DNA from 3 places in the Enterocloster sp. genome. Region 2 is predicted to be linked to each of the others. Evidence: predicted binding sites of a transcription regulator. Region 2 holds the regulator's gene; each other region holds the start of a gene.
What was found. The regulator Rex, encoded in region 2, represses fermentation and respiration genes when NADH is low (regulators of the CRP and FNR family bind a similar motif). The targets are predictions, from matches to a motif close to ATTGTTAANTANTTAACAAT.

Region 1 (5,360 bases), on a different contig from region 2:
CTGGTGGATGCAGGTGATGCCATCCAGGGTGCTCCGGTAGGAACTCTGTCCGAGGGCGGTTATATCATTGATATCATGAATCAGACAGGATATGATGTGGCAGTTCCGGGAAATCATGAGTTTGACTACGGTATGCCCAGCTTTCTGGAATTGGCAGGAAAATTAAACTGCGGATATTATTCCTGCAACTTTATCAGCACTGCTTCCGGACAGTCTGTATTTGCACCCTATAAGATGATTTCTTACGGTGATACACAGGTGGCTTATGTGGGCGTTTCCACACCGGAAAGCTTTACAAAATCTACGCCTGCTTATTTCCAGGATGCGAATGGAAATTATATCTATTCCTTCTGTGAGGATGCAGACGGAACTGCATTTTACAATCAGGTGCAGTCGGCAGTGGACAGTGCCAGGGCTGAAGGAGCGGAATTTGTGATTTTAGTTGGACATCTGGGAGAAAATGGAATCACAGAGCGCTGGAGTGCCGGAAGCCTGATCGGTCATATCCGGGGCGTGGATGCCTGCATTGACGGACATTCCCATGAAACTACACTATCCATGATAGTAAAGGATGCAGACGGAAAGGATGTTATCGTTACCCAGACAGGCACTAAGCTGGCAAATATTGGAAAGATGACCATTCATACAGATGGAACGATTTCCACAGAGCTGATCTCAGAGGTTGTGCCTTCAGAAGTAAATCGTACCTATACGGTTCAGAAGAATGATTCCTTAAGCAGGATCGCCAAGAGAGAGCTGGGAAGCTATGACCGCTGGAGAGAGATTTATGACAGCAATCGGGATAAGATTTCTGATCCGGGTACCATTTATCCCGGAATGGTTCTTACCATCCGCCAGGGCAGTGTTGTAAATGAAAATGGCCGTGCAGTGGATCCGGATACCCACAGCCTGATCGAGCAGATCAAGGGGCAGTTTAACGAAACCTTAAAGACCCCATTGGGAAGTACAGCGTACAAGCTGACGATCAAGGATGAGGCCACCGGAGAACGCCGGATAAGAAATGGCGAAACTAATCTTGGTGATCTGGCGGCAGATGCTTACAGAGTTCAGCTGGGAGCAGACATCGGACTTTGCAATGGCGGAGGCGTCCGCACAGATATTGAGTCCGGAACCATTACATATGAGGATACACTGGCTGTATTCCCATTTGGAAACATGGGATGTGTGGCAGAGGTGACAGGACAGCAGATCAAGGATGCCCTGGAAATGGGCGCTAAGAATTATCCTGAGGAGTCCGGAGGCTTCATGCATGTATCCGGTCTGACCTATACCATTGACAGCTCTGTAAAATCCAGTATAAAGGTGGATGATAAGGGTAATTTTGTCAGTGTAGACGGGCCGTACAGAGTTACGGATATTCTGGTTGGCGGACAGCCCATTGATCTGAATAAGACTTACACAGTGGCTTCCCATAATTATATGTTAAAGTCCGGTGGGGACGGCATGACCATGTTTAATGGCTGCAATATTATAAAGGATGAGGTTATGGTGGATGTAGATGTATTATCCACCTATATTCAGGGTCTGGGCGGTTCTGTATCCTCTGAATATGAGAATCCCGAAGGACAGGGACGGATTGTGATCCGGTAAAAAGATTGTTTTAATGAAAATTCCGGCAGAGGAGATGGAACTTTGCCGGGATTTTTTGCGCGGAAAAATGTATATTGACAGGAAAGAAAAAATGATTTAATATATGCTGGTAGTCATTTCACAATAGAAAACGTTCGTAAATATCCCTTATTCAGAGTGATGGAGGTATAAAGGACCTGTGAAGTCACGGCAACCCCGGTTGAGTATCCCGTAAGCAGTGCTTATGCGGTGTGCGAAAGGGCCGGAAGGTGCCAGCCTGAGCGAGGAGTGCAGCTTATAAAGTTTTAAAAAGAGCTTTTTGATGTGCTTGATCGAGCAATAAGAGGATTTGAAGATCTGATATTTTCAAGTCCGCCGTTGCTGCGGACTTTTCTTTTTGCCAGAGGGCAGAGGATTACACCTGCTTAAATGACACGAAACACAGTACAGTATGTATTTATTTTACAGCAAAGAAAAGGAGAATGATTGATGGAGAGAAGATTATTTACATCTGAATCTGTAACTGAAGGCCATCCGGACAAAATGTGCGACGCGATTTCTGATGCGATTTTAGACGCTTTAATGGAGCAGGATCCCATGAGCCGCGTTGCCTGCGAGACAGCGACCACCACAGGACTGGTGCTGGTTATGGGCGAGATCACCACAAAGGCATATGTAGATATCCAGAAGATCGTAAGAGAGACGGTTCGCGAGATTGGCTATGACCGTGCAAAATATGGTTTTGACTGTGATACCTGCGGCGTGATTACCGCCATTGACGAGCAGTCCTCCGACATTGCTATGGGTGTTGACAAGGCTCTTGAGGCAAAGGAAAACCGTATGTCCGAGGAAGAGCTGGACGCCATTGGTGCAGGCGACCAGGGTATGATGTTCGGCTATGCAAGCAACGAGACAGAGGAGTATATGCCATATCCTATTTCCATGGCTCACAAGCTGGCTAGAAGACTGACTGAGGTAAGAAAGAACGGTACCTTAAAGTACCTTCGTCCGGACGGAAAGACTCAGGTTACAGTAGAGTATGACGAGAATGGAAAGCCGGTTCGTCTGGATGCAGTGGTTCTGTCCACTCAGCATGATGAGAATGTAACTCAGGAGCAGATCCATGCAGATATCAAGAAGTATGTATTTGATGAAATTATTCCTGCAGATATGGTAGATGAGAATACAAAGTTCTTTATCAATCCTACAGGACGCTTTGTAATCGGCGGACCTCACGGAGACAGCGGTCTGACCGGACGCAAGATTATTGTAGATTCCTACGGCGGAACGGCACGTCACGGCGGCGGCGCATTTTCCGGTAAGGACTGCACCAAGGTAGACCGTTCTGCAGCTTATGCGGCCCGCTATGTGGCTAAGAATATCGTAGCTGCCGGTCTGGCTGATAAGTGCGAGATCCAGCTGTCCTATGCAATCGGCGTGGCTCACCCAACCTCTATTATGGTAGAGACCTTCGGAACAGGAAAGCTCAGTGAGGAGAAGCTGGTAGAGATCATCCGCGAGAACTTTGACCTTCGTCCGGCTGGAATCATCCGTATGCTGGATCTGCGTCGTCCGATCTACAAGCAGACCGCTGCTTACGGACATTTTGGCCGCAATGACCTTGACCTTCCTTGGGAGAAGTTAGATAAGGTGGATACCCTTAAAAAATATCTGTAATAAGAATACAAAAAGGCATTTGCACAATGGTATGTATCGGCGTGCAGATGCCTTTTTTCAGCTCCAGCTGCTGTCCGTAACGTGGCATTGGCCGAAACATAGAAAAGCTCTCCTTATGTTACAGTTTTATTTTTATAGTTGTCAGGTATATTTTACCATAATTTATAAAATAGCAGTGGATAGGTTTTAAAATTATACAAAATATCCAAAATGGTGTTATATATTTAACAATCTTTTTGCCATTGGTGAATCGATAGAGTATGCTCTGAGACTAAAAATTTGCGCAAAACCTGAAAAAAGAAAAAATATGGTTGACATTTTTTTAACGATGTTATATAATGCGGATAGTTAAATTGTTAATAAATTGACAAACATTCCGAATACAAACACAAACACAAGGAAAATGGAGGAAATGGAAATGGCAAAGAAGACCGAGCAGGTAGTTCCGGAGATCATTGACAGCGTAGAGGGACTGAACGCCAAGATGGCAGCAATGCGCGAGGCTCAGAAGGTATTTGCAACCTACACACAGGAGCAGGTAGATAAGATCTTTTTCGCGGCAGCAAGCGCAGCGAATAAGATGCGTATTCCGCTGGCAAAGATGGCGGTAGAAGAGACCGGAATGGGCGTGGTTGAGGATAAAGTAATCAAGAACAACTACGCAGCTGAGTATATCTACAATGCATACAAGAATACAAAGACCGTTGGTGTGGTTGAGGAGGATAAGGAGTACGGTATAAAGAAAATTGCAGAGCCAATCGGCCTGATCGCAGCTGTTATCCCTACTACAAATCCAACCTCCACTGCAATCTTTAAGACACTGATTTCCTTAAAGACACGCAATGCCATCATCATTTCCCCACATCCAAGAGCAAAGAAGAGTACCATTGAGGCTGCCAAGGTTGTGCTGGAGGCTGCTGTTAAGGCAGGCGCTCCTGAGGGGATCATTGGATGGATCGACGTTCCTTCCCTGGAGCTGACCAATGAGGTAATGAGAGACGCTGATATCATCCTGGCAACTGGTGGCCCGGGCATGGTTAAGGCTGCATATTCTTCCGGTAAGCCTGCGCTGGGCGTTGGCGCTGGAAATACGCCGGTTATCATTGACGATACGGCTGATATCCGTATGGCAGTTAACTCCATTATCCATTCCAAGACCTTTGATAATGGTATGATCTGTGCTTCTGAGCAGTCTGTAACTGTTCTGGAGCCTGTATATGAGGCTGTTAAGAAGGAATTTGAATACAGAGGCTGCTATTTCTTAAAGCAGGGTGAGATTGAAAAGGTAAGAAAGACCATCCTGATCAACGGGGCATTAAATGCAAAGATCGTAGGACAGTCTGCATACACCATCGCAAAGCTGGCAGGTGTGGATGTTCCGGTTGATACAAAGATTATCATCGGCGAGGTTGAGTCTGTAGATATCAGCGAGGAGTTTGCTCACGAAAAGCTGTCTCCTGTACTGGCTATGTACAAGGCTAAGACCTTTGACGAGGCTCTGGATAAGGCAGAGCGTCTGGTAGCAGACGGCGGCTACGGCCATACCTCTTCTCTGTACATCAATGTAAATGAAAAAGAAAAGATGATGAAGCATGCAGAAAGAATGAAGACCTGCCGTATTCTTGTAAATACACCTTCCTCCCACGGCGGTATCGGCGATCTGTACAACTTTAAGCTGGCTCCGTCTCTTACACTGGGCTGCGGTTCCTGGGGCGGAAACTCCGTATCTGAGAACGTTGGCGTTAAGCATCTGCTGAACATTAAGACTGTTGCTGAGAGGAGAGAAAATATGCTGTGGTTCCGTACACCTGAGAAGGTTTACTTTAAGAAGGGCTGTCTGCCTGTAGCATTAAACGAATTAAAGGATGTAATGGGCAAGAAGAGAGCCTTTATCGTAACAGACTCCTTCCTGTACAAGAACGGCTACACAAATGTAATTACAGACCGTTTAAATGAAATGGGAATCACATATACCGTATTCTCTGACGTTCAGCCTGATCCTACTCTGGCAAATGCACAGGCAGGCGCCAAACTGATGAAAGAATTTGAGCCGGATGTAATTATCGCAATGGGCGGCGGCTCCGCAATGGATG
Region 2 (5,360 bases):
TTCCTCCTTCTGCCGATCCATAAAGGCCCCGGCTGCCTCAGCAATCTCTGATGCAAGCAGGCTGTGAAGCTTATTTCCGGCTGCACGCTCTCCTGCCAGCCCATGAATATAAACGCCCAAAGCGGCTGCTTCCTCTTCCTCCATTCCCAGGGCCATCAGCCCGGCCAGGATGCCGGTAAGCACATCTCCGGATCCGGCCTTTGCCATAGCGCTGCTTCCGCTGGTATTGATATATAAAGTCCCCTCTTTTCCTGCGGTCACGGCTGCCGCATCTTTAAGAACGCAGGTAATCCCGTAGTGGGATGCATAGGAAAATGCCGCAGCCGGAAGATCGGCCTGAATTTCACTGATTTTCTGGCTTGTAAGCCGCGCCATTTCCCCCAAATGGGGAGTGATCACAATATTTTCCGTATAGTAGGAGGTCAGATAGGGGTGAGATGCAATGGTATTTAAGCCGTCCGCATCAATGATCACAGGCACAAAGGCGCTTGTAAGGATATCCTCTACCAGATATTCCACATAAGGCTCGCTTCCAAGACCAGGGCCTAAAACCACCACATCTGCCCAGTTCATCTCAGCCTCGATCCGTTCCTTAAAATCCTCTCTCCCGCCTAAAAGCTCTTCCGGACGATAAGAAGAAATAATGGCTTCCGGAAGAAGGGTCTGTAAAACCGTCCTGTTTTCTTCCACGGTCAGGATTTTTACAAGTCCCGCTCCGGCCCTGTAGGCTCCAAGAGCGCTAAGATAAGCTGCTCCGCTCATGTTTTTAGAGCCTGCTGCGATCAGCACGCGGCCAAAGGTCCCTTTATTTGAATAGGCTTTCCGCTCCGGTACCCGGTTTAAATCGCTTTCCTCGCAGGCATACGCCATAGAGATCGGATCCTCCTCTTCCGGCTCTGCCCTTAAGGCCTCCTCAGGAAAACCGATGTCTGCAACCGTAACATTTCCCGCATAGTCCCTTCCCGGATATACGGCAGTTCCAATCTTCTCCCAGCCAAAGGCTACGGTTTCATCTGCTTTCAGAGCAATCCCCATCACCGCTCCCGTACCGGAATGGATCCCGGAAGGAATATCGACAGCAATGCACCATGGCTTTGTTTTTCCATTCCCTTTAAGAATCTCTGCTGCAAGCTCCATACAGGCTCTGTATTCTCCCTGGATTTCCCGGCTTAATCCCACACCGAAAAGGCCGTCGAAAAGAATCCCGCAGTTTTCTGCTTCCTCTTTCATAAGTTCCCATTTTTTTACAGGTATCCCCAGCTTCCTGGCAATGGAAAGCTGGAGCTTTAATTCTTCTGTCGCCTTTTCCTCTGAACTGGCCAGAAAAATAACTGCAGGAAGTCCTTTTAAATAAACCATCCGGGCTGCCGCCGCTGCATCCGCTCCATTATTTCCCACACCGCACAGCGCCCAGACCGGACTGTGTGCGGCAAATGCTCGGGCTGCCTTTAATGCGCAGTCTGCGACCGCCAAAGCTGCCCGCTCCATTAAAACCAGGGAAGGAATCCCGACCTCATGGATGGTGTAATGATCCACTGCTTTCATCTTTCTACCTGTCAGAAGGGTTCTCATATCATGTTCTCCTCTCTGCGGACGTTTCCTTTTCGCCCACTGCAAATGCCATGGCAAAATCCTCTGTATTGGAGATAGACACATGGATCTGTGTCAGCCCCATTTCCTCAGATCGCTTTTTAGCGCCGCCGTAAAGATTGACATAGGGTTTTCCAAGCTCATCCCGAAGCACCTCGATATCTCCGGGCATAAATCCCCGGAACCCGGTGCCGAACATCTTTGCCACGGCCTCCTTCACAGCAAAAGAGCCGGCCAGCTTAGAGGCAGACCCCTTCGCTTGCCGGCTTTCCGTCTCCGTAAATGTGCGAGCGACAAAATGAGGCCTCCTGCAGGCCTTTTCCATGCGCTTTATTTCGATCAGATCGGTTCCAACTCCCAGTATCATCCTACTTGCTTCCTGTGCGTTCGTTTTTTTCATCCCGGTCCAGCATACTGCATACCCGGTAGGACAGCCGCATCAGACTTTCAGACAGATGCACATTTTCCACAACTACATCCTCCGGTACAACAAGATCCGTATGGGCGAAATTCCAGATTGCCTTGATTCCTGCTGCTACCAGACGATCCGCAATCTCGGGAGCCTTTGTCTTTGGTATGGTAAGAGCCGCGATCTGGATCTCATTCTCTTTTATAAAGCTTTCCAGATCGTCCACGGACCGGATTTCAATCCCGCGGATCACCAGACCGATCAGCTTGGGATTGATATCAAACATCCCTTTGATCACAAAACCTCTCCGTTCAAAATTTGTATAATTGGCGATTGCCTGTCCCAGATTTCCGGCTCCGATGATGATCAGATTGTGCTGCTGGTCGATTCCCAGAATCTTTGCAATTTCCGAGTACAGATATTTTACATTATAGCCATAGCCCTGCTGTCCGAAGCCGCCGAAATTATTCAGATCCTGGCGGATCTGAGAAGCTGTAACCTTCATGCGGTTGCTCAGTTCATTGGAAGAGATACGCTCCACTTCTTCTTCAATCAGCTCCCCCAGATAGCGGTAATAGCGGGGCAGTCTCGAAATAACCGCTTTCGATATTTCCTTGCGTTCCATCCTGTGCCACCCTCTCCTTATATGATTCAATCTAATGCTTTCTATTATAATCGGGCGTTAAAAAAATGTCAAATCACTTTCAGGATGTTCTTGAAAAAAATATGTTCCTATATTATACTGATTGGTGCATATTATGCAAAAAACATAGAATTTATGCTAAAAAAGGAGTTTTGAAATGATCCTGTCATGCAGCAACATCAGCCGGTCCTTTGGAGATAACCATATCCTCAAACGGGTCTCATTTCATATAGAGGAACATGAAAAAGCCGCTGTCGTAGGGATTAACGGCGCGGGAAAATCCACTCTTTTAAAGATCATCATCGGTGATCTGGCACCAGATGAGGGAAGTGTAACCTGGGCCAAGGGCGCTTCCATCGGATATCTGGCCCAGCATCAGGATCTGGAGGGCGCTGAGACCATTTATGACGCTCTTTTAGAGGTAAAGCGGCCTATCCTTGAAATGGAGGAGCGTCTGCGAAACCTTGAACAGTCCATGAAATCTGCCTCCGGTGAAGAACTGGAGGCTATGCTTTCCGAATACAGCCGCTTAAACCACGCGTTCGAGCTGGAAAACGGCTACGCCTGCCGCAGTGAAATTACGGGGGTATTAAAGGGTCTGGGATTTTCAGAGGATGAATTTTCAAAGCCCATCCAGGCGCTCTCCGGCGGCCAGAAAACCCGTGTATCCTTAGGCAAGCTCCTCTTAACCAAACCCGATATCCTTCTTCTGGACGAGCCTACCAACCATCTGGATATGGAGTCCATTGCATGGCTGGAAACCTATTTAAAGGGCTATTCAGGAAGCGTGATCATCGTGGCCCACGACCGGTATTTCCTGGACCGTGTGGTTACAAAGGTCATCGAGCTGGACAATGGCACCGCCACTGTGTTTTCCGGCAATTACTCCGCCTACAGCGATAAAAAAGCCATGCTCAGAGACGCACAGATCCGTGCTTACTTAAATCAGCAGCAGGAAATCCGCCATCAGGAAGCGGTCATTGCCAAATTAAAATCATTTAACCGTGAAAAATCCATCCGAAGGGCAGAAAGCCGGGAAAAGATGCTGGATAAAATCGAGCGTCTGGAAAAGCCAGTGGAAATCAACGATTCCATGGATATCCGTCTGGAACCGGACGTAGTCAGCGGAAATGATGTACTCACCGTCACAGACTTAAGCAAGTCCTTTGATACTCAGACATTATTTACACATGGCAGCTTTGAAATCAAACGTGGGGAACGGATTGCGGTTATCGGAAATAACGGTACCGGAAAGACCACGCTTCTTAAGATCATAAACGGCCTGATCCCTGCTGATGCCGGAGAAATCCGCCTGGGCGCCAAGGTTCATATCGGCTACTACGATCAGGAGCATCAGGTCCTCCACATGGATAAAACCCTGTTTCAGGAAATCCAGGATACCTATCCCAATATGAACAACACTCAGATCCGCAATACCCTTGCTTCTTTCCTCTTTACCGGTGATGATGTGTTTAAGCTGATCAAGGATTTAAGCGGCGGCGAACGGGGTCGCGTTTCACTTGCAAAGCTTATGCTTTCTGACGCCAATTTCCTGCTCCTTGACGAGCCCACCAACCATCTGGACATTACCTCAAAGGAGATTCTGGAAAGTGCATTAAACCGATATACAGGAACGGTGCTTTACGTGTCCCATGACCGCTATTTCATCAACCGCACCGCTACCCGGATTCTGGATCTGACCGGACAGTCCTTTGTAAATTATATTGGCAATTATGATTATTATCTGGAGAAAAAGGAGGATGTGGAGGCTGCATTTTTTGCAGGACGAGGCTCTGAGGCTCCAAAATCAGCTTTAGGCCGTCCGGCTGATGCCGGAACGGGAGCTTCTTCCGGTACCGCTGCCTCCTCTTCTGCTTCAGATACAGGGGCCAAGCTTGACTGGAAAGCTCAGAAGGAAGAGCAGGCCAGGATCCGCAAACGTCAGAATGAACTTAAAAAGACCGAAGACGCCATCCACCAGTTAGAAACAAGAGACAGCGAGATCAATGAGCTGCTGGCGTTGGAAGAAGTCTATACCGATGTGTCCAGACTGATGGAGCTGAACAAAGAAAAGGATTCCATCAGTGAAAAACTGGAAAAACTTTACGAATTATGGGAGGCGCTGGCAGAGGAATGAAATTAAAACGTATTCTGGCTCTTCTTGGAGTCCTTCTCCTTGCAGGGCTTGTTCTCCTGTTTTTTATTCTGGCTCTTACCGGGGCTTCCAAAAATACACTGATGGCTGTGGCTTTTTCGATCCTCTTCTTTTCCGTCCTGTTTTATGCTATGGCGCTGATGGCAAGGGTGTTAAAGCATGGAGACGATCCAGGTCAGGAAGAGGATGAACAAAAAAAAACATTGTAGGTTATTGATAAAGCGGGAACCTCCCGGGAGTATGTCTTCATAGGCTGCGGTCATGAAAATGACCGCAGTTTCCTTTTTTACGATAGGATCTGAATTTCTGCTGTCAACCTCTGCAGTTCATTCCGTGTAAATCTTACTAATTTTTTCTCTATGAAATCCCCTTAATGGCTGCTTCCCCATCGGATGAATACCATCTTCTGTTTCACAGACAGGGTATTGTCCTGCCAGCTGCTCTAAATATTTCTTTCATTTTTTCAGAAGGCTGCCGTAATATTCTTCCTGTGTCAACTATACATCCCACACATTTACTGGATTTCTTTTTTATTTTCATTATCGGTTTTTTCTCCCATTCCC
Region 3 (5,360 bases), on a different contig from region 2:
AAAAGACGGCTGCTATACATATATCGAGGCCGCCCATGAGCTGGCTGCCTATGTGAAGGAAATGGGATACACCCATGTAGAGCTTATGGGAATTGCGGAACATCCCTATGACGGCTCCTGGGGCTATCAGGTAACCGGATATTTTGCGCCTACCTCCCGATATGGCTCGCCAAAGGATTTCATGTATTTTGTAAATTATCTCCATAAAAACGGTATCGGCGTCATTTTGGACTGGGTACCTGCCCATTTTCCAAAGGACGCCCACGGACTGGCTGATTTTGACGGCCATCCCCTCTATGAATATGAAGATCCGCGCAAGGGCGAACATCCGGACTGGGGCACAAAGGTTTTTGATTACGGAAAAAACGAGGTCAAGGACTTCCTCATCAGCAATGCCCTTTACTGGGTAGAGCAGTACCATGTGGATGGTTTGAGAGTGGATGCAGTTGCTTCCATGCTCTATCTGGACTATAGCCGCCAGGACGGACAGTGGGTACCCAATATCTACGGCGGAAACCAGAATCTGGAGGCCATTGAGTTTTTCAAGCACTTAAATACTGTCGTTCAGGGACGCAATCTCGGCGTACTGATGATCGCGGAAGAATCTACCGCCTGGCCCAATGTGACAAAGCATCCTGAGCAGGACGGACTGGGCTTTACCTTTAAGTGGAACATGGGCTGGATGCACGATTTTCTGGAGTACATGAAGCTGGATCCCTATTTCCGCAAATATAACCACAACCGGATGACTTTCAGCCTGACTTATTTTAACAGCGAAAATTATATCCTGGTGTTGTCCCATGACGAGGTAGTTCATTTAAAATGCTCCATGATCAACAAAATGCCCGGTCTGGGAGAAGACAAGTTTTCCAACCTGAAAGCCGGATATACCTTTATGCTGGGCCATCCGGGCAAAAAGCTGCTCTTTATGGGACAGGATTTCGGCCAGTGGCATGAATGGGATGAAAAGGTGGCTCTGGACTGGCATCTGGCAGATGAAGACAGCCACAGAAAGCTTCAGGAATACGTCCGTGATCTGCTGCACATTTATAAAAAATATCCCTGTCTGTACCGTCTGGACAATGACTGGAACGGTTTTGAATGGGTAAATGCCAACGACGGGGACCGAAGTATTTTCAGCTTTATCCGCAGAGATGAAACCGGCAAAAAGAACCTGTTGTTTGTTATAAATTTCACACCCGTAGCCCGTCCCGACTACCGGGTAGGAGTTCCTAAAAAATGTAAATATACGCTGCTACTGGACAATGAACACGGTGCCTACAAGGCTTCTCAGTGTCCTTCCTACACATCCGTCAAGGAAGAATGCGATGGAAAGCCCTATTCTGTGGCCTATCCTCTCCCCGCTTATGGTACGGCCATCTTCCGATTTTAAGTAAAAGGGAATTGTTACCAGTGTATTTCCCAAAAGTACGTTAAAAATTTATCAAATTTAGTATGTACTTTTTACCGCCCTTGTAGTAGAATAAGTACAGTGCGGCGGGAAACCGGCGCAGTACCGTATATAATGTGTGGAAGGAGAGTATGATTATGGCAAGAGAATTAGTTTTCACAAGTGAAAAGAAAACCGTTTATCGTGACGGCAGCACTGCCATCAAGGAATTCTGTGATGGATTCCCGAAAGCCGAGGTTCTGAATGAAGCCCTGTGCAACGCGCGGGTGGAGGATATCGAGGCGCTCAACGTTCCTAAGATCCTGGGGGTTTCTGTTGTTGATGGAAAATGGTCCATCCTGAAGGAATACGTAGAGGGAAAGACCTTACAGCAGTTAATGGATGAAAATCCGGACAAGCTGGAAGAATACATGGAAGGCATGGTGGATCTCCACCTTCTGATCCATAAGCAGGCCTGCCCTCTGTTAAACAAACTGAAGGAAAAAACCATCCGCGCCCTCAAATCCGTGGAGCAGCTGGACGACAGCACACGCTATGAGCTGATGACCAGACTGGACGGAATGCCCAAGCATACCAAGCTCTGCCACGGCGATTTCAATCCATCCAACATCATCGTAAGTGATGATGGCAAATGGTATGTCATTGACTGGGTACATGCTTCCCAGGGAAATGCCAGCGCCGATGTGGCGAGAACCTACCTTCTGTTAAGCTTAAAGGACCGCAAAAGAGCGGAGCTGTACATGGATCTGTTCTGCGAAAAAACCGGTACAGAAAAACGCTATGTGCAGGGCTGGCTCCCTGTAGTAGCCGCAGCTCAGCTGGCCTATAAGCGTCCTGAGGAAAAGGAGCTCTTAGAGAGCTGGATCAATGTATTTGAGTATCAGTAAACAGTAGACCGATCTTACATATCACATTATTTAGGGTTCAAAAAGGCCCTCCGAAGCTGATTTCGGAGAGCCTTTTTCTTTATGTATCTTCCCATTCGCTGGAATCAGACGGTATTTCCTCCGCTATTCGTTCCGCCTTCCTCTCCCGCCGTTCCACAGGAAAAGCTACCTGGGCTTTAAACAGATCGCCGTCAATACTGATGATAAACTCTCCCTTCTGAAGCTGTGTTAAGCTTCTTGCAATGGAAAGTCCCAATCCGCTGCCTTCTGTGGTTCTTGCCACATCGCCCCGTACAAATCGCTCTGTAAGCTCATCCGGACTGATATTCAAAGGCTTTTCAGAAATATTCTTGATCGTAAATACGGCCTTATCTCCCTCTTCTCTTACGTCTACATAGACGCGGCTGCCCTCCTGGGCATATTTAAAGGCGTTCGTATACAGATTTTCCAGAACTCTCCACAGGCGCCTTCCATCTGCCCGGATCATAATGATCTCCTCCGGCAGCGTCTGGATCAGCTCCAGACGGCGCAGAGCAAAACGCTCTTCAAACTCACCGTTTGTCTGCTGAACCAGCTCTACCAGGTTAATATCCGAAACCTCCAGCTTCAGATTGCCTGAACTGGCCTTTGAGGCTTCTACCAGATCTTCTGTCAGCGTCTTTAATCTCTGAGACTTCTGATCCAGCACCTCCAGATAAGCGGCGATTTTGGGATCCTGGATTTTCTGCCGCTTTAAGAGATCTACATAGTTAATAATAGAAGTAAGAGGCGTCTTGATATCATGGGACACATTGGTGATCAGATCTGCCTTTAACCGCTCGCTTTTTACCTTTTCCTGAAGAGCAGTGTCCAGACCGCTGGTAATATTATTGATATGCTCTCCCATTTTCTTTTCCTTGCCTGTGAGCATGGAAGTGTCCAGACGGTAGCCCGTATCTCCGGTAGAAATGGTACTGATGGCCTGATCCAGCAGATCTCTCTGGCAGGCTTCCCTAAACAGCCGGTGAAATACCCAGCCGTCGAGCCATACAAACAGCACAAGCACAACATAATACATGATCCGGTAGCTGATCCGTTCTCCTCTGGTTGTAAATAAAAAGAGAATCAGCCACATCATAAAGCCGTTGCAGCCTAAAAAAGTAAGATAACACAGCGCTCCGCCTACTGCATAGCTGGTCTTTTCCCGATAAGCTTTAAATGCCGCAGTCCCTCTTTTTCCAAGACTCCCCGTCCAAAGCGTTCCGGCCTTGTATCGGCGCAGAAGACTGAAACCGCAGGGAACTGCACAGCTGTAAATGATCAGATATCGAAGCATCTTATTCCAGAAAGGCAGATGTTCCTCACTGAAAAAAAGACCGATTACCATCATTCCAAGCCGTTTCCCCCACAAAAGGAGCACCGCTGCTGCTACAGCCCCCAGGAGAATGCATACCTCCGTAGGAATCCGATCAACCGGATAAAGGCGTATCTCGCTGTCCAGATTGTCTGTATGTCCCGACAGGAACACCAGCCATACTAACGCCGCAAACAGACCGATGAATCCGACAATTACTCCGCCCATTCCCATAATAAACGCATTTCTCACACTGCGGTACTGGGCAGACTCTTCGGAATAGCTGTCAACATAAGGATATGTGGTATCAACCGAAACCACCAGATAATTCTGGTCATTATTATTCGGATTCCATGTTTCCAAAAGAGCAGCCGCATTCTGGGGAATGACCGCCAGATTCGTATCCATACGAATGGTATTTCCGGGAATAAACAGGTATTTTCCAAATCCTCTCAGCTCATCCAGCGAAAGTTCCGGTACATTGGTATACACCGTTTCCACTCCTTCATCGCTCTTATAAACTACCCGGAAGCGCACATTGGTCTGGTGCTCCATGAAATTGTAATAAATAGAATAATACTGTCCCAGACATTCCAGAATATCCAGAGCCAGTTCTTCCTTTGTCATCCGGGTTTCCATTTCACCCATGCTCAGAAAATCAAAGCCTGTATTCAAAAACTGGACTGTAACCTCCATGTCGTCATCGTCCATGGACATAGGGGAACCCTGAACCGTAAAGTTTTCTCCCAGATAGTAGCCTCTGATCCTGGCATACCGGACGATCTGATCCAGTGTCCAGTCCTCATCTACCCCCGGCCCATCCGTAAGCCGGACAATGGGCTTGCTCATATCCAGCTGTCCGTTTGTTTCAAAGAGATCCTTATAGCCGATATATGTAAAAATATTTTCTATATCTTTTCCCAGCTTCATGCTGAAGGTATCAGAGTCCTCGTAGGTTTCCTCATAGACCCAGCTGATCCCTCTTCCGTAGCCTCCGTTTAAATACATGGCGCTGATGCCCGCCAGGGCCATAGCGAGGAATATCACTGAAAGAAGGGATAAAACCACCTTCTGAATACGTATTTTCTTTCTGCTCTGCTCCATAGGTCCACCTACTGTTTTTCAATCTTGTATCCTACGCCCCAGACTACTTTAAGATACTTCGGCTCTCTTGGGTTAATCTCAATTTTTTCCCTGATATGGCGGATATGGACCGCTACTGTATTGTCTGCCCCGATCGCTTCCTCATTCCATATCTGTTCATATATTTCATCAATGGAAAATACCTTGCCCGCATTCTTTACCAAAAGCAGGAGAATATTATACTCGATAGGAGTCAGCTTAATGGGTTCTCCGTCTACTGTAACCTCTTTATTATCATCATTGATCTGAAGGCCGCCGCACTTGTAAACCTGATCCTGCTCCTGCTGGTTTAAGTTGCCAAGCTGTGTATAGCGGCGCAGCTGGGACTTGACTCTGGCAACCAGCTCCAGAGGATTAAACGGCTTTGTAATATAGTCATCTGCCCCGATATTCAATCCCAGGATCTTGTCTGCATCCTCAGATTTGGCAGACAGGATGATAATGGGGATGCTGCTGTTTTCCCTTACCTTAAGAGTCGTCCGGATACCATCCAGTCCGGGCATCATTACGTCCAGGATCAGCAGGTCTGCGGAGTTATTTTCCAGATATTCCAGGGCCTCATAGCCGTCATACGCCTTAATTACCT

Region 1: adhE (bifunctional acetaldehyde-CoA/alcohol dehydrogenase) is a predicted target of Rex. The motif match lies at 3,620-3,639, and genes of this name have one in related genera.
Region 3: ACZM6M_RS15045 (phosphotransferase family protein) is a predicted target of Rex. The motif match lies at 1,430-1,449, and genes of this name have one in related genera.

The regions. Positions count from the first base shown of each region.
Region 1 is NZ_DBMACH010000022.1:29,028-34,387, forward strand. Features, by position in the region: gene ACZM6M_RS16300 (5'-nucleotidase C-terminal domain-containing protein) at 1-1,611, shown strand, start outside; SAM riboswitch class I at 1,756-1,894, shown strand; gene metK (methionine adenosyltransferase) at 2,080-3,267, shown strand; gene adhE (bifunctional acetaldehyde-CoA/alcohol dehydrogenase) at 3,686-5,360, shown strand, end outside.
Region 2 is NZ_DBMACH010000010.1:73,540-78,899, reverse strand. Features, by position in the region: gene ACZM6M_RS11865 (NAD(P)H-hydrate dehydratase) at 1-1,572, opposite strand, end outside; gene acpS (holo-ACP synthase) at 1,574-1,957, opposite strand; gene ACZM6M_RS11855 (redox-sensing transcriptional repressor Rex) at 1,959-2,624, opposite strand; gene abc-f (ribosomal protection-like ABC-F family protein) at 2,800-4,779, shown strand; gene ACZM6M_RS11845 (hypothetical protein) at 4,776-5,006, shown strand; gene ACZM6M_RS11840 (hypothetical protein) at 5,312-5,360, opposite strand, start outside.
Region 3 is NZ_DBMACH010000018.1:14,836-20,195, forward strand. Features, by position in the region: gene glgB (1,4-alpha-glucan branching protein GlgB) at 1-1,393, shown strand, start outside; gene ACZM6M_RS15045 (phosphotransferase family protein) at 1,549-2,298, shown strand; gene ACZM6M_RS15050 (sensor histidine kinase) at 2,378-4,735, opposite strand; gene ACZM6M_RS15055 (response regulator transcription factor) at 4,744-5,360, opposite strand, start outside.